Regions from separate parts of the Ureibacillus sp. FSL K6-0165 genome, predicted to be linked through region 2. Evidence: riboswitches for the same ligand, from Rfam matches in the RefSeq annotation. Region 2 holds a riboswitch; each other region holds the start of a gene.

Region 1 (6,122 bases), 190 kb from region 2:
TATTTTTTTAGGATTATTGGTTGGAATACTTATGAGTAACTGATGATCCCTTGAATAGTCCATCCTTCCTTCATTTCCCACAATTTCTGCTAACAGCTGAAATTGCTCCGGAGTAAATCGTTTGTTTGCCACTCCAGGGCTTACCGCAAATTCAAAAATAGACATATTGCTTGGCTGTTCTACAACGAAATGTCGCTTTTGATCTAGCATGGCAATTGCTTCACATGCAAGTTGAAATGGCGTTTTTTGTTTAAATAGTTCACTTTCTTTCGAATCTAGATTTTCTAAAGACCAAGGTTCAGCTTCCTTTTTTAATCGTTCATGAGGTTTCAATGGTTGAATCTCGCTATCAAGCGTATATTTTCGTTTGTATCCTCTCGGTGTAATCATTAAGTCATCATACACAAAAGTGGAAGAATTTCCGATAATCACCGTTGTGAGCATACCAATCTCGTAATCTAGCATTTTTTCTAGCGTAGTAATTACAATATTTTGTCTCTCACGATAAGCACTCTTTACGAGTCCAACAGGCGTATTCGGTGACCGGTATTTTAATAAAATTCTCCTAGCCTCTACAATTTGTTTTGTTCTCCTACCGCTTTTAGGATTATATAAAGCAATTACAAAATCTGCTGCTGCCGCTGCTTCCAGTCTTTTTTCAATAATAGACCATGGCGTTAAATGGTCGCTTAAACTAATTGTGCATGAATCATGCATTATTGGAGCTCCAAGAAGGGAACCGCAAGAATGAACTGCAGAAATGCCAGGAATAACTTCAATTTCAACCCCAGTTTCTTTATTCCACCCTTGTTCAATGAGCACTTCATAAATTAAACCAGCCATACCGTATACACCTGAATCACCACTTGAAATGACCGACACATGGTGCCCCGCTTCAGCAAGTTTTATTGCCGCTTGTGCTCGTGATACTTCCTCTGTCATCCCTGTACTAATAATTTGTTGTTTGGAATCTAATAAATCTTTAATTAACTCGACGTAAGTTTTATAGCCAATGATTGTATCACTAGCTTTGATTGCTTCAACTGCACGATAGGTAATGTGATTAGCATCACCTGGACCAAATCCGACAATGTAAAGCTTTCCCTTCAAACTCATCACCCCTTTTAATTCTTTGCCTTCATGAAACAATCATGAAGTACATCGATTACTTTTTCTTTTGAACGTACATCATCTAGTTTTGAAATGAGTCCTTGCATTTTCATCATTTGCGCAATTTCGAATATTATGGATGTTTCTAAATTTGCTTTTTTCACAATGTCCTTGTTTTCTTCAAACAAACGATAAAAAGCACCGTGATATAACATTTCTCCATGATGCATCACAACGACTTCGTCAGCCCATTCATAAGCAAAGTCAATATCATGAGTAGAAAGAATGAGTGTTCTCCCGTCACAATGAAGTTCGTTTAACAATTTTCGTATTTTCCTTGTGTAATAAATATCTAAAGATGCAGTCGGCTCATCTAATATGATGACTTCAGGATCCATAGCAAGAACTCCAGCGATGGAAACTCGCTTTTTTTGCCCAACACTTAAAAAGTGAATCGGTTTATCTAATAATGATTCAACATCTGTTTGATTAATTGCTTTCTCTATCAACGACTTTCGTTCCTGTTCTGCTAGATGTAAATTAAATGGCCCATAGGCAATATCATCCCAAACAGTTCCATTAAACAACTGGGTTTCTGGATTTTGAAAAACAATTCCAACCTTTCGTCTAACATTTAACAATTCTTTTTTTGAATAGGATAATGGTTGTCCTTTAAAATAAATTGTTCCGGAGGTTGGTTTTAATAAACCATTTAAATGCAATATTAAAGTAGATTTCCCTGCTCCATTACTACCTAACAAAGCAATTTTTTTTCCTTGATCAATTTGTAAATTTATTTTTTGTAAAGCTTCTGTTCCATCTTCATAGGTATAAGAAACTTCTTTCAATTCAAACAAAGGAGTATTCATTTTAACCAACTCTCCCAACGGTGAAATAAAAGACGATAATGAACAAATTCACTAACAACGTAAATATCCAACTACTTGTTGAAAAATGAAGTTCTCTTGAAATGACTGCTGAATAGCCATCTACACTTCTTGCATTTATCGCATTATTTAAGTCTTTCATTTCTTGAAATACCTTAATAAACAAAGCACTGATTATAAGCCCAATTGATTTGATAGAATTTAATAAAGAACTGTGACCTAACCTTGCTATTTGTGCAAGATAGATTGTCCTGCTGGAATCAAGAAATATAAATATAAATCGATACATTAATGCAATTAAATCCAATAAAGTAGTTGGTACTTTACAACACCTTAATCCATATAGAAAATCTTGAATCGTCGTAGATAAAATTAAAAAATACAAACAACTAATACTCGATAAAGCAACAACAAATAGCATCAATGCCTTTTCAACACTCGTTATCGAAATTGAAATCGTGACGGGACCAATAATAGATTGAAAAATGGCACCTTCTATAGGGTTAGTTGAAAAATTGAGTAAAATGACTAGTATACTTGAAATTAGAAATACCACTGGAATAAGCAATAACTTCAAATATAGGCGAATCGGAACTTTTCCGATTATTAAAGTAATAACTGTCATGATGCAAAATATGAATATGGATGTAAGAACATGTTGAAATACGATATTCAATATTAATGGAATAAGAGCAAATCCCATTTTTTCGATTGGGTGTTTATTTCTTAAAGGTGATTGATAAGCGAAATATTCTAACATTCTCATTTCTGTATCTCTGCATTCCCGCCCCTATTCCGGCCTCGCATATATCCTATAAAGTAACCAATGAACCCTGCACCGATTGCTCCTTGTAGTACGAATAATAAACTTTCTATTTCACCACTAGGAGGCTCCCAAATACTTGAAAACCATGGTTCATAGGATTGGTTCAGTTCTGTAATTAATCCTTCCGCTTCTCCATCTGCACCACCATATTCTGCATCTCCGTTAAAAATCAGCGGGACAATCATTAAAAAAATGATCAAAATTAATAAAAGCATATTCTTTTTTAACATCTTACTTCACCTCCTGGGGTTTCTTTAGTACTTGAAGTAACTTTAATTCTCTTTCGTTGTATTTCAATAAGAAATTCATCACCATTACTGAAATCAATCCTTCAATAATTGCTAATGGTACCTGTGTAACAGCGAATACGCCAGCAAACTTTACAAATGAAGCGAAAATTCCACCAACTTCAGATGGAAAGGCTAGTGCAAGTTGAATAGATGTAATGACATATGTACCTAAATCTGCCAATGTTGCTGCTGAGAAAACTGCTAGAGTAAAGGGCAAACCGATCCTATTGAAGCCTTTAAATACTCCATAGGCGATAAAAGGTCCAGCAATCGCCATCGAAAACGCATTGGCGCCAAGCGTTGTTAAACCTCCATGGGCTAATAATAATGATTGGAATAATAACACGATGGTACCTAAAACACTCATTACAAATGGTCCAAATAATACGGTTCCTAATCCAACACCCGTAGGATGAGAACAACTTCCCGTAACCGAAGGAATTTTTAATGCGGATAATACAAAAGTGAATGCACCCGCTAAACCTAGTAATAACTTCGTCTCAGCATTTCTCTTTACTAAACTACTCATTTTCTTTAATCCAATGATTAAAAAAGGGAATGTAAGGAGCCACCAAAATATAGCCCACTTGATTGGTAAAAAACCTTCCATGATATGCATAGCAAAAGCTGTATTAGGAATGATTAATAATACTGCTAGAAAGTAAAGTATTTTGATTGAGACTTTCATAAAATTCCTCCTAAAATGAAAATTTGAAAATAAAAAAACACTGCCAAACTAGCAGTGTCCCACAATAAGACATAATAATCCAATCATGCCTATTCGTGTACCTATCCTCGTAGGACACTACCATCCACTCCATACGGCAGGTCTCCTGGCTTAGAGTCATCGCTACAAAATCGCCTTCCCGTTTGCACAGTGGCATTTGATTTTGAGCTCCTCTTCACAGTGGCGGGACCGCACTAGATTCTCACTAGTTTCCCTTTTAAGCTAATTTTCATTAGCACCGTATAGATTATTCAGTTGTTGAAATTTAGTTGAATTGTAGCATATTGTTTGAAAAATTTCTATATCTTTCTATAAATAAGACAAAATAATTACTAAATTCATATAATATTCATTACCTTTTGATATGAAATATTGTTAGAACCAATTTGAATTTTTGGAAAAATCGAAGTACAAACTGGGATTAGCTTGTGCTTCTAATGGTACGTAATTGGAAACTTTCACAATTATAGCGGAATATTTCCGTGTTTTTTCTTAGGTCTTGATTCTTCTTTATTTTCAAGCATTTCTAATCCTTGAATTAACTTAATGCGAGTTTCTCTTGGATCGATTACATCATCAACCATTCCAAGTGAAGCAGCAACATATGGATTAGCAAATTTTTCTTTATATTCCTCAATTTTTGCTTGGCGTGTAGCTTCCGGATCTTCTGAATTTGCAATTTCGTTCGCAAAGATGATGTTAGCAGCACCAGCAGCACCCATTACGGCTATCTCTGCATTTGGCCAAGCGAATACTAAATCTGCACCAATGGCTTTTGAATTTAGCGCAACGTATGCTCCACCATATGCTTTTCGTAAAATGACTGTAATTTTTGGAACGGTTGCTTCAGAATAAGCATATAAGATTTTAGCACCGTGACGAATGATACCGCCATGTTCCTGTTTAACGCCAGGGAAGAATCCTGATACGTCTTCAAATGTAATGATTGGAATATTGAATGCATCACAAGTGCGAATGAAACGGGCAGCTTTATCGGATGAGTCAATATCAAGACCACCTGCTAAGGCCTTTGGTTGGTTACAAACTAATCCAACAGATTGTCCAGCAATACGAGCAAATCCTACAACAATGTTTTTCGCAAATTCAGAATGCACTTCCATGAAGGAACCTTCATCCACCACTTGTTCAATTACTTTACGAACATCGTAAGGACGTGTAGGTTCAATTGGAACAACGTCAATTAATTCAGGACGCCAATCGTCTCCTTCAGGGCGTGGTAATTTTGGTGCTTTTTCTTTATTACTTTGTGGTAAATAGCTTAATAATCTCTTAATTTGTTCAATCGCTTCTTCTTCAGAAGGGGCGCGGAAATGAGCGTTACCGCTAATTGTGTTATGCACTTTTGAACCGCCTAAATCTTCTGATGAAATTTTTTCTCCTGTAACCGCTTCAATTACTTTCGGACCAGTAATGAACATTTGGGATGTTTTATCCACCATTAAAATAAAGTCTGTAATTGCTGGAGAATATACAGCACCGCCAGCACATGGACCCATAATCACAGAAATTTGTGGAATAACCCCAGAATAAATCGAGTTGCGATAGAAGATGTGGCCATAACCGTCTAATGATAATACTCCTTCTTGAATACGGGCACCTCCAGAGTCATTGATGCCGATGAATGGCGCTCCATTTTTTGCAGCCAAATCCATCACTGCAGCAATTTTTTTCGCGTGCATTTCTCCTAATGCACCGCCGAATACTGTGAAATCTTGAGCAAATAAATAAACAGGACGGCCATTCACTTTACCGTATCCAGTTACAACACCGTCACCAGGGCCATTTTGTTCACCCATGCCGAAATCTGTTACTCTATGTTTTATAAATGGATTTATTTCAACGAAAGTGCCTTCATCCAGTAATAGATCAATACGTTCACGAGCTGTTAGCTTACCTTTTTCATGTTGCTTTTCAATGCGCTTGTCCCCACCGCCTAAATAAATCTCTCTTTTTCGGTCATACATTTCATCGATTTTATCTAACATATCCATGATTTCTTAACCCCTTTATCACTTTTTTTCATATAGTTCATATAAAACTCCAAAACTATCTTTTGGATGAATAAAGCATGCTTCAGCTCCCCCAGCTGCAGGTATAGGCTCTTCAGACAGAAGGCGAACTCCCTTTTCTTTTAATTCAGCCATTTTTTCTCGAATATTATCTACGCTAAAACAAATATGTTGAATTCCTTCTCCACGTTTTTGTATATGGTTATAAATCGCCCCTTCTTCACTTAAGGGTTGTAATAATTCAATATGTAC
Region 2 (6,122 bases):
AATTCCGCAGAGACTGATTGGCTGTTAGTAACATATGGATATTCAATGAAGGATGTATTATCCAATTTACAACAAGAACTTGCAGAAAAAATTTATTTAGGACATATTCAATTGATTGTTGTCAGTGACAAAATTGCAAAAAAAGGTCTTGAAGATATTATGGATTTTTTAAAAAGAGATTTTGAAGTAAGAAGAACTGCGTGGATTATGGTTACGGAAGGGGAAGCACTAGAAATATTAAATGCTACACCACCCATTCAAACAGTCCCTTCTTTATATTTAGCTAATACGTTAAGAGATGCTGTAAAGTTCGGAAAGTTACCGAAAGAGTATTTAGGGAAAGTGTGGATTGATTTTTCTGATGAAGGTGTGGATGCAATCATTCCTCTTGTAAAGCCGATGGGAGATCATATTTTGGTTGACGGACTCGTTTATTTTAAAGATTATCAAATGGTTGGTACGTTAACGCCAACGGAAACAGGAGCTATTTTAGCGATGCAGGGAATAAATCCTGCTGGTTATTCTAATGTAATTGTACCTGGTGATAAAAAAGGGGTTTATCTTGTAAAGCCATTCAAAAGAATTTCAAAAATCTCAGTAGAAATTCAAGACGGAAAACCGAAAGTATTGATCGATGTCAAAGTAGAAGGTTTTGTTGAAGAACAACTTTATACGAATGATTTAAGTAAAGAAAAATTGCAAGAACTTGAAAAATCAGCATCTGAGTTGGGAGGAAAAGCCTTAAATAGTCTAGTGAAAAAATTGCAGCAAGATGAATCGGATATACTTGCAATTGGTGCAAGGGTGCGTGCATATCATCCGAAATATTGGGAAGAAAATGTAAAAACAGAAGATGCTTGGCGTGAAATTTATAAAGAGATGGATATTCAAGTCAAAATGGATTATAAGATTTTGCGTGTCGGAATGGAATGGAAATGATAAATAAAATATATTTTTCGCAGGCTGTCCATAAAATGATATACTCATTTTGGACAGCTCTATTTTTGGGGGAAAATAGATTAGAGGAGGGGAGAGAATGGGAAAAATCATTTTTATTACAGGCGGGGTTCGAAGTGGTAAAAGTTCCTTTGCAGAAAGTGTGGCTGTAAAGTTTTTCGACCAAAATCAAAAAGGCCTCTATTATTTAGCTTCCGGTGTCCCCTTCGATGAAGAAATGAAAAGTCGAATAGTTCGACATCAAAAGGATCGAGAACGCTCGAAAAAGCCATGGTATACAATAGACGTAATTGATGACTTGCCTGTACAAAGGTTTCAAGAGAATGACATTGTATTATGGGATTGTATAACAACTTGGCTGAACAATATTTTATACAAGACCGAACATTTAAAAGAAGACCGATTACATACAATCTATCATTGGATGCATCAGTTTCAACAGGCAATAACGCAATGGAAAGAAAATGGTGTTATCATCTTAATTGTTTCAAATGAAGTGCTTGATGAAGTACCATCTTCATTCAAAGAAGTCCAACTATATCGAAAACTCCTCGGAACTCTTCATCAATGGATTGTCTCCATTTGTGATGAAGCATATGAGTTGGATTATGGTATTAGCGTACGCAGAAAATAGGCGGTGTTTTTGTGAAAAATATTATTGTAGGGTTATTATTATCTCTTCAATTTTTTACTTCTTTCCCCATTCGGAAGACACTTCCAATGAATAATAAAACTGTTACAGCGATGTTTGGCACAATGCCTTTCATTAGCTTCTTTATGGGGGTAATCGTTGTACTTGTCATTCTACTGAATGATGTTTATTTCAATTTTACTCCACTTTTCTTAGCAATTATCATTGTCATTATCAATATTATGATGACGGGTGGGTTGCATCTCGATGGTTGGATCGATTTAAGCGATGCTTATTTTTCTTATAGAGATAAAGAAAAACGACTAGAAATATTAAGCGATTCCCGTATTGGAGCTTTTGGTGCTATTAATCTAGTGCTCATTGTTCTACTGAAAATCGGCATATTTTATGAGTATTTACATCAGCGCCCAACAAACTTTTATTTATTTTTTATCATCATACCTGTCTTATGTCGATTAGCAATATTGATTTATTTCAATCTGTCAGTAAATGTGAAGGAATCTGGATTGGCAGCCTACTTTAAAAAAATTGTGAAGGCAAAATCGTTATGGATTTATATTGCGTGTTATATATTCATTATCCTCATAACAGGTTTTGTGTTAAATGAATATAAACTATTTGTTTTAACATTTAGCATGTTTGTGATGACTTGGATTTATCGGCATTGGACATATCGCCATTTTGGCGGAATGACGGGAGACTTGCTAGGTGCTTTATATGAAGGGATGGAATTGGCATTATGGGGAATGCTGTTACTGTTCATTTAATTCGGCATGAAAAAACGAAAGCGAATTTAGAGCGAAAATATATTGGATGGACGAATGAATCGATATACATACAAACAGCAAATTGTCAAGTACCGATTCATACTAAGGATGTATTTGGCAGTGACTTAAAGCGCTGCATAGAAACAGCGCAACTTTATTTCCCCGAGGCAAAATACCATCCTTTTTTTCAATTAAGGGAATTACATTTTGGAGATTTTGAAATGAAAACTTATGATGAATTAAAAGATAATCCAGCGTATCGGCAGTGGATTGATTCACCAGAGAAAGCTGCGCCACCAAATGGTGAATCTTTTGTTTCGTTTAAAGAACGGATTTTAAATTGTTTTCATCAAATCGTGAGCTGTGGTGGAGAATATGTGTTTGTCGTCCACGGTGGTGTCATTCGTGTTATCCTATCGAAATTTCAAAAAGAGAAAAGTTTTCAAGATGTTATTGCACAGCATCGGATGATTTATACCCTATGTTGGGACGATATTGAATCTTTGAAAGGGGGAAGAGAATGCAATCAGTTATTGGAGGCGCCTATAATGGTAAACGAAAATTTGTAAGTAACATGTTAAAAGAAATAGGTGCGAATCGCTGTTATTTTTATGAAGGCGAAATACCGGAAGGCCCTTTTACAAAAGATGAATACGTTATTATAGGTAGTTTTGAAAATATGATTTTGCTCGTCCCGGATTTATCGGAAGATGAAATCGTATCACAAATAATGGGGAAATTAATGAATTTAGATTATAAGACAAACCTAATTTGTATTTGTACGGATATCGGACGTGGAATAGTGCCGCTTTCAAAAGAGGATCGTCATTTGAGAGATACTTGTGGTAGATTGTATCAACAACTTTTTGAGAAAAGTGAGAAAGTCATTCGCGTTTGGTATGGTATTCCTGAGATATTAAAAGAGGAAAATTAACCAACCGTTCTTAAGTTCTACGTATCGAGTGAATGATTTTAGTAGATACTGTATCATTTACCAAATAAGCTTGTAATTAACAATACTACATGTTACAATGAAACACGAAAACACAATATATAGCATTTCGTTTATTAGGTTCTACTATATATAGTAGATTAAAAGGGAAGTCAGTGAAAATCTGACGCTGTCCCCGCAACTGTAATTGCTGACGAAAAGTTCAAATCCACTGTACAAATTTGTATGGGAAGGGAACTTGGAGGATGAAGCATAAGCCAGGAGACCTGCCTAATAAACGTGAATTGCTCATTTCTTCGGGGGCTAGGAAATGGAAGCAAGACGGTCCATTTCCTAGTACCTGACTGTTTCCATTTCAAAGCCATACCGAAAAAGGTATGGCTTTTTTATTTTCATAAAAGAATGGTAGAAAGGGAGAAGGAAATGAAATTATATTCAAAAAAAGTTTGCCCAAAATGTTTGTTGATGAAATACGAATTAAATCAACTTGGTTATGAAGGGAAATATGAAGAAATTTTGATTGATCACAATGAAGAAGCGAAAGAAAAATTATTGAATGCTGGATTCCTTTCTGTCCCTGTAATCGAAATCGATGGAGAGCTAATGGATAACATAGAAAATATAAAAAAATTCATTAGCAGGATCACACTATGATTGCTTATGCATCTCGAACGGGCAACGTGCGTTTTATCGTTCATCAATTAGAATTACCCCACATTGAAATTCGCGATGATCTTATTTTGAATGAACCCTTCTTATTGTTCACCTATACCGATGGATTAGGCGAAGTACCACGAAACGTGGAAACGTTTTTACAACATAATGTTCGTTTCTGTAAGGGTGTTATTGCAAGTGGGAACTCGAATTTCGGCCATGCTTATTTTTGCCGTTCTGCTCATTTGATTAACGAAAGGTACGGAATTCCCATTGTTCAAAAGATAGAATTACGCGGATTTCAGAAAAATTATGATGCCATAATTGATTATTATAACAGAGTAATTCAAAAGGAGATTTAGTGATGAAAAGCTATTTAACTTTGAATAATGAAATTTTGAATCACTACCACCAAACAGGAAAAATTGATTTAGAGAAAGATCGAGAGGCTACTCGTCAATATTTTATCGAACATGTTAATCAGAAAATGCGGAAGTTTTCTAGTTTGGAAGAAAAGATTCGCTTTTTCATTGAAGAAGGATATTATGAGAAAGAATTTTTACAAAAATATTCTTTCGAATTTATAAATAAAATTTTTGACATTGCGTATTCTTATCGTTTTCGATTTCAAACATTTATGAGCGCGAGCAAATTTTTTGAAAGTTACGCAATGAAAAGTCGAGATGGAAAAGAAATTTTAGAAACTTATGAGGATCGGATGAGCATTATCGCCTTATATTTAGCGAATGGTGATGAATTGTTGGCAGAAAAAGCAATTCGTGCGATGATGGAGGCTTTTCAACCAGCAACACCAACCACACTGAATAGCGGTAAAAAAGCGCGTGGGGAATTGGTAAGTTGTTTTAAATTATCCATGGATGATTCGATGAATAGCATTGCAGAAAACCTCGGTTATTGTTTAGAACTCTCAAGGCTTGGCGGAGGGGTAGGGGTAAATTTAACGGATTTAAGACCTTTGGGTGATCCGATAAAAGGTATCGCCAATCGGGCAAGCGGTGTTATGCCCGTTGCAAAATTATTAGAAAATGCCTTTTCTTATTCCAATCAATTAGGACAACGGAATGGTTCAGGTGTTGCTTATTTAAATATTTTCCACGCGGATATTGAAGAATTTATTTCTTCTAAGAAGCCGAATGCCGACGAAAAAATTCGGTTACAAACTTTATCGACTGGTGTCATTATTCCAGATATATTTTTTGAACTGATGAAAAAAGATGAAGATATCGTTCTTTTTAGTCCTTATGATATTTATCGAGAATACGGAAAAAGAATGTCTGAAATAAGCATAACGGAAATGTACCGGGAGTTGTTGAACAACCCAAATATACGAAAGTTAAAGCAAATCAATGCTAGAAAACTATATACGGAAATCAAAAAGAGCCAATTCGAATCCGGATATCCTTTTGAAATATTTGATGATAATGTAAATAAACAACATCCACTAAAAAAACTTGGAAGAGTCAAAATGTCCAACCTCTGTACTGAAATTTTACAAGTTCAACAAACGAGCATCATTAATGATCAAGATACACCAAATGAATATGGATTAGACGTATCTTGCAATCTTGGATCATTAGATATTCACCATGCGACGAAGTTTCATGATTTTGAAGAGTTAGTAGATACAGCCATGCGTTTGTTAACACAAGTGTCTTTAATGACCAATATAAAAAACGTTCCATCTGTAAAAAAAGCAAACCAGATGATGCATTCTGTCGGATTAGGTGTTATGAATTTGCACGGACATCTTGTAACTCAAAATATATTATATGGTTCAAAAGAATCAATTGAATTTATCGATTACTTTATGGAAGCATTGAACTTCTTTTCATTAAAAGCATCGATGCTACTTGCGAAAGAAAAAGGTGAAACTTTTTACGGATTTGAAATAAGCGAATATGCAAATGGTCATTATTTTGAAAAGTACGTGAATAAATTGGAAAAGGAACCTAGTGAATTGGTGAAAAAAGCTTTAGGTAATGTTCCAATCATTACAAAAGAAATGTGGAGAAAATTGAAAGAAGATATAATGAAATACGGATTATTTAATGCTTATCGGTTAGCAATCGCACCAACCGGCTCGATTTCTTACGTTCGTTCTTGCACGGCATCCATTGCA
Region 3 (6,122 bases), 1.2 Mb from region 2:
CAATGGCTAATATCCAGTTTAAATACACCATCGCAATGGCGGTACCTACAAGAGATAATACAGACGATACGATTTGAATGACGCTTTGGGAAAGAGCGAAATTCAAATTGTCGATATCGTTCGTCATGCGGCTCATCAAATCGCCTTGCTGTTTTTGATCGAAAAACGAAATCGGCAATGATTGCATTTTCTCAAACAGTTCGATTCTCAAATTTTGAATTGTTTTTAAAGATGCTCGAATCATGACAAAAGTTTGCAACCAAGTTAATAAGGATGATGCGATAAAAATTGCTGCAAGCAACATTCCCATCCGAATAGTTCCTTCAATGTCGAGGGGAAGAATATAGTTATCTATAATAACACCAATCATCAAAGGCCCTAAAATATTTAACATCGATGTAATCAGCACAAGAATAATAACAAAATTAATGCTGAGTCTTTGTTTCTTTAAATAACTCCAAATCCTTTTAATTGTAGCCTTTTGATTTTTAGCCTTTGCTGCTGGACCACGGCCTCGACCACTACCTCTACCTGTAAGGGATTCTTGTAGCTTATTCATCAATCGCACCTCCCCTTTCAACTTGAGTTGCTACAATCTCTTTATAATGCTCGCTCATTTTCAGTAATTCTTCGTGGGTTCCTTGGGCAACAATTCGACCGTCTTCTAGCACTAGAATCAAATCTGCGTGTTTAATAGAAGAAATTTTTGATGATACGATAAATTTCGTACTGTCTTTAAGAGCTTCTTTCATGTTTCGCTGGATAATCTTTTCAGTGATGCTATCTACCGCTGATGTTGTATCATCTAATATTAAAATTTTTGGTTTTCTTATAATTGCACGACTCATTGCCAAACGTTGCTTTTGCCCACCGGATAAGTTCGTAGCTCCCTGCGTTAATTCATGTTGTTCTTTATGATCCAATTTTTCCACAAACTCAAAGGCGTTTGATGCAAAGAGCGCTTCTTGAATGTCTTCTTTAGTTGCGTCAATTTTTCCATACTTTAAGTTTTCTTCAATCGTTGTTGAAAACAATGTTGCCTTTTGTGGGGCAAAAGCCATAGCATTTCTTAACATGTCAATGTCATATTGCTGTATGGGAATGTTATCAATGTAAATAGTTCCTTCATCGACATCCATGAGTCGACCGAGCAATTTGATTAATGTCGATTTTCCACTGCCTGTCATACCGATAATCCCTACTGTACTGCCGGCTTTCGCTTCAAAGGAAATCTCTTTCAACACCGGTTCAACGTGTTTGTTATAAGAAAAACTAACCTTGTCAAATTTCACATTTCCTTGAATTTCTTTTTTCACTGGGTTTTCAATATTCGTAATATCAGACTGCTCTTCCAATACGACAACGACACGTTCTGCACTTGGTATAGCCCGCGCAATTTGAATCAGTACGTTGCTGGAACTCATAAGGCCGTTCATAATCATCATCAAATAGTTGATGAATGCAACAATTACCCCAATTTCAATAGCTCCTGCATCAACTTTCACGACACCAAGCATAAGTGCAAGTACAATTCCGATGTTGACAACAAATTGGGTAATCGGCATTAAGGCAGCTACCACTTGATCTGCCGTCATATTGCGTTTCGTTAATTGATGATTGACAGTTGCAAATTGCTTCATTTGATATCGCATACGGTTAAATGCTTTAATGACGCGAATCCCCGCCAAGTTCTCCTGCACACGTGTATTCACTTGATCGATTGATTCCTGCACCTTTCGAAACAGCTTAATCGATAATTGAATAATAATATATAAACTGATGATTAATACAGGCACCACAAAAAATAGTACTGGAAATAAATCTCTTGCCGTAAAAAATACGACAATGACCGCCCCAACAAACATAAAAGGCCCGCGAACGAATATTTTTAATAACATGTTTAAGGCCCTTTGCAACATTTCGATATCATTTGTTAAGTTGGTAATCAATTTTCCTAAAGTGAACTTGTCCTTATTGCTATTCGCAAAATATGTAATAGTTTCATATAAATCCGCTCGAACATCAGATGCAAAGTTTACCGCCGCTTTCGAACTGAAATATGTACAACCTGCACCCCCAAGCCAACCTATCATTGCACACAAAATCATCGCAGCAAACATCATAATGATATACTGTGTATCATTCGTTGCAATTCCTTTATCGATTATTTTCTGCATAATTGTTGGCTGAATTAAATCCATCCCTACTTCCAACACCATAAGTATCGGCGCTAAAATCGCAAAATGCTTATAGGGCTTTAAATATTTTGAAAGCTTTAACGCTGCACGCATTTTGTTACTCCTTTTCTTTATTACCATCGTTTAATTTTTGTATACAATTGTATACTAACCGTCAAGTTGATACCCTTACATTTCCAACTATAACTGAATAGATTCCTTAATATTTCACCACTAAAATAATCTTTTAGGCAATGGAAGTTTTCAAAAAACTTGACTAAAGTTTCATTTCATTTTAGATTATTTTAAAAAGTATATCTATGTAATTAGGTGCCCTTTTTAGGGAGAATAGGGAATAAAGTGAGAATCTTTAGCGGACCCACCACTGTATCGGGGAGCAATATAGAAAATGCCACTGGGAAACTGGGAAGGCCTATATTTGCGATGAACCTAAGCCAGGAGACCTGCCTAATTACTTGAAAACATACAGTACGATGGTAAAGTCTGTAGTTTATTTGGCATGCCAATAAACTGCAGACTTTTCTTATTTCAATAATCGATGGAGGAGATTCAATTGGAACTATTGCAATCGACATTACAAAACATTAAACAACTTAATAAAGAAGTGATGGGAAAAGCAAGAGAAAGAGTAGATGCTCTTTGTAAACCACCTGGCAGTTTAGGAAAATTAGAACAAATCGCGATACAACTTGCTGGAATAACTGAGAAACTAGAGCTTGATGTATCCAATAAAGCGGTTATTTCATTAGCTGCGGATCACGGTGTATATGAAGAAAATGTTTCAAATAACCCCCAATTTGTAACGGTAATGCAGGCAATTGGCTTTGCTAAAGGTTTTACAGGAGTATGTGCTATTGCAAAAGCAGCAGGTGCAAAAGTCGTTCCAGTAGATATTGGCATTAAAGAAGATTTACCAAAAGATTCTGGAGTCATCGTCAAAAAAGTGAAATACGGAACGGATAATATGGCTAAGGGACCAGCAATGTCACGTCAAGAAGCGATTCAAGCGATTGAAGTAGGTATTGAAATTGCCAATGAACAAGTGAAACAAGGTGTCAATGTTTTAGCAACTGGAGAAATGGGAATTTGTAATACCACTCCAAGTAGTGCTGTCCTGTCAGCATTCTGTGGTTGTGACCCGGCTATTGTAACAGGTATGGGGGCTGGGGTAGATAGTCTTCAACATAAAATTGACGTCATTCGAAGAGCTCTTGACATAAATAAGCCAAATCCAGATGACCCAATTGATGTGTTAGCGAAAGTTGGCGGTTTGGAATTAGGGGGAATGGCAGGCGTAGTCCTAGGTGCTGCAGCAAATCGTGTTCCTGTAGTAGTGGACGGTTTTATTTCCACAGTTTCTGCACTTATTGCTTATAAATTAGAACCGAAAGTGAAGGATTACATTATTCCATCCCATCTTTCAGAAGAGCCTGGAGCAAAAATTGTAAACGAGGTATTAGGGTTAGAGCCTATGTTGAATATGAATATGCGATTAGGTGAAGGTTCAGGAGCAGCCCTTGCTTTTCCTATTCTTGATGCCGCATGTTCTATGATGAACACCATGACTACTTTAGAAGAATCCCATCAATATATGCTAAAAATCATGGGGAGTCAAACAATTTAAAAGATAAGGCTATCTAGAAGACTATCTAGATAGCCTCTTTATTATCATAAAGAAACTCTTTCAATTAATTCCTTCGAATTGTTTTTCGGAGAATTTACTAGATTAGATACTGGATAGGCAGTTAACCACTCTGAAGGGCAAGGTTTAAGCAGCGATTTTAATTTCTCTCGCCCCTTTAAATGAGGGTCTAACCATTCTTTTTGCTGTTCCTTATTTAAAATGACCGGCATTCGGTCATGGATTGGGGCCATTAATTCATTTGCCTTCGTTGTTAAGATCGTACACGTATGAATCTTTTCTCCCTCTTGACTCCGCCATGTATTCCATAATCCCGCAACTGCAAATACTGCGTCATCTTTCCTCTTTATTCGCATTGGGACTTTCGAATTTCCTTCCCTTTTCCATTCGTAAAAGGAGTCCATCGGGATAATACATCTCCGTTCATAAAATGATTTTTTAAAACTTGGTTTCTCGTCGACAGTTTCAGAACGAGCATTGATCATTTTCGATGCTATCTTTTCATCTTTTGCCCACGAAGGAAGGAATCCCCATTTTAAGAACCCCATACGATTTTTATCTCCATCATTAATGATTGCTACAATTTGTTGACTTGGAGCAATATTATAACTTTCCTTATATAACTCCTCGGAAAAAGCCTCTGCTACATCAAATTCTTCAATCAACTGATGATACGAGCAAAACAACGTAAATCGACCGCACATAGCCATCCCCCAAAAAATTAAAGTTTCCATTATAAGTATTTTCTACTTCATTTCATCATAAAAAATACAGTATGGAAAGCAATATCCGGACTTTCAATTATTGCAATAAAGGAGCGAAGCATATGAAATTAAGAGTATCTGCAGTTCAATATCATTTACACACGATTCAATCATTCGAAGATTTTGCAATGCAATGTGAACACTACATTAAAACCGCTTTGGAATTTGATTCGGATTTTATCGTGTTTCCAGAATTTTTAACAACTCAATTGCTTTCTTTCAAAAAACAAAATGGTTCAAATCAAACAATCCATGATTTACCTAGTTATACAGAACAATATGAAGATTTATTTCTTAAATTAGCTAAAAAATACAATATCCATATTATCGGCGGAACACATGTAGTAGAAGTTAACAATCAACTACGAAATACCGCATTTTTCTTTGACCCTGAAGGCCGCATTATGCGACAAGAAAAGCTGCATATCACGCCAGTTGAAATCAGCGCTTGGAATATGGCAAAAGGAGAAGAATTAAAAATTTTTGACACCAAATATGGAAAGATTGCGATTTTAACTTGTTACGATATTGAATTTCCTGAAATTGTACGTATAGCGAAAGCGCGAGGAGCCGATATCATTTTTTGTCCTTCCTGTACCGATAACCAACACGGGTATTATCGTGTTCGATATACAAGTCATGCTCGGGCAATAGAAAATCAAGTATATGTCGTTCTATCTGGAACAGTAGGTTCACTTCCGACTGTTGACTTTATGAGATCGAACTTTAGTCAAGCAGCTATTATCACTCCTAATGATATTCCTTTCCCTCCAAAAGGGGTTTTAGCAGAAGGAGAAGTCAATCAAGATATGATTATTACCGCTGATTTAGATTTAAACCTTCTCTATGAAGTAAGGAACCATGGTTCAGTAACAACATGGAAAGATCGTAGAACCGATTTATATACGGATTGGTAGTGGAGGTGAATCCATGTACAGGAGCGAACAGTTTATTTTTATCGGACAAAAAGCCGTTCCTATCGTCATTCGTAATTATAGAAAAGAAGATTTTATACAGCTAATCGACCTTCAAGTTGAATCTTTCCCTCCACCATTTCCACAAGAACTATTGTGGAATGAAAAACAATTAAAAAATCATATTAATATTTTTCCCGAAGGTGCTATATGTGTTGAAATTGATGGAAAACTAGCTAGTTCCTTAACAAGTCTCTGTGTACAATTTGACCCTGCCAAACCAAAACATTCTTGGGCAGAAATAACCGACAATGGTTATATTACAAATCATGATGCAAATGGAAATACTTTATACATTGTCGATATTTGTGTTCGACCAAGCTTTCGTTCATTAGGCCTTGGTAAACTCATGATGCAGACAATGTATCATATTGTAATCGAAAAGAAACTAGATCGCCTTTTAGGTGGTGGAAGAATACCGGGCTATAGCAAATATGCGGATAAGATGAGTGTGGAAGAGTATTTAGAGGCGGTCATCAACGGAACATTACAAGATCCCGTTATCACTTTTCTGTTAAGTTGCGGGCGTGTCCCTATTGCGATT

The links. A riboswitch is a leader RNA that binds a small molecule or an ion and turns the genes downstream of it on or off. The one in region 2 is predicted to bind cobalamin.
Region 1: another riboswitch for cobalamin. It lies ahead of NST00_RS10880 (energy-coupling factor ABC transporter permease); the one in region 2 lies ahead of NST00_RS09970 (glutaredoxin family protein).
Region 3: another riboswitch for cobalamin. It lies ahead of cobT (nicotinate-nucleotide--dimethylbenzimidazole phosphoribosyltransferase); the one in region 2 lies ahead of NST00_RS09970 (glutaredoxin family protein).

What each region holds. Positions count from the first base shown of each region.
Region 1 is NZ_JBBOQS010000001.1:2,183,209-2,189,330, forward strand. It holds gene cobJ (precorrin-3B C(17)-methyltransferase) at 1-1,116, opposite strand, end outside; gene NST00_RS10865 (energy-coupling factor ABC transporter ATP-binding protein) at 1,125-1,979, opposite strand; gene cbiQ (cobalt ECF transporter T component CbiQ) at 1,981-2,763, opposite strand; gene NST00_RS10875 (energy-coupling factor ABC transporter substrate-binding protein) at 2,760-3,053, opposite strand; gene NST00_RS10880 (energy-coupling factor ABC transporter permease) at 3,055-3,801, opposite strand; cobalamin riboswitch at 3,920-4,098, opposite strand; gene NST00_RS10885 (acyl-CoA carboxylase subunit beta) at 4,305-5,852, opposite strand; gene mce (methylmalonyl-CoA epimerase) at 5,871-6,122, opposite strand, start outside.
Region 2 is NZ_JBBOQS010000001.1:1,997,123-2,003,244, forward strand. It holds gene NST00_RS09945 (Ger(x)C family spore germination protein) at 1-939, shown strand, start outside; gene NST00_RS09950 (bifunctional adenosylcobinamide kinase/adenosylcobinamide-phosphate guanylyltransferase) at 1,037-1,591, shown strand; gene cobS (adenosylcobinamide-GDP ribazoletransferase) at 1,603-2,376, shown strand; gene NST00_RS09960 (histidine phosphatase family protein) at 2,349-2,945, shown strand; gene NST00_RS09965 (bifunctional adenosylcobinamide kinase/adenosylcobinamide-phosphate guanylyltransferase) at 2,897-3,310, shown strand; cobalamin riboswitch at 3,430-3,616, shown strand; gene NST00_RS09970 (glutaredoxin family protein) at 3,752-3,982, shown strand; gene nrdI (class Ib ribonucleoside-diphosphate reductase assembly flavoprotein NrdI) at 3,979-4,344, shown strand; gene nrdE (class 1b ribonucleoside-diphosphate reductase subunit alpha) at 4,347-6,122, shown strand, end outside.
Region 3 is NZ_JBBOQS010000001.1:760,917-767,038, reverse strand. It holds gene NST00_RS03805 (ABC transporter ATP-binding protein) at 1-559, opposite strand, end outside; gene NST00_RS03800 (ABC transporter ATP-binding protein) at 552-2,291, opposite strand; cobalamin riboswitch at 2,489-2,663, shown strand; gene cobT (nicotinate-nucleotide--dimethylbenzimidazole phosphoribosyltransferase) at 2,752-3,822, shown strand; gene NST00_RS03790 (SOS response-associated peptidase) at 3,867-4,544, opposite strand; gene NST00_RS03785 (carbon-nitrogen hydrolase family protein) at 4,667-5,521, shown strand; gene NST00_RS03780 (GNAT family N-acetyltransferase) at 5,535-6,122, shown strand, end outside.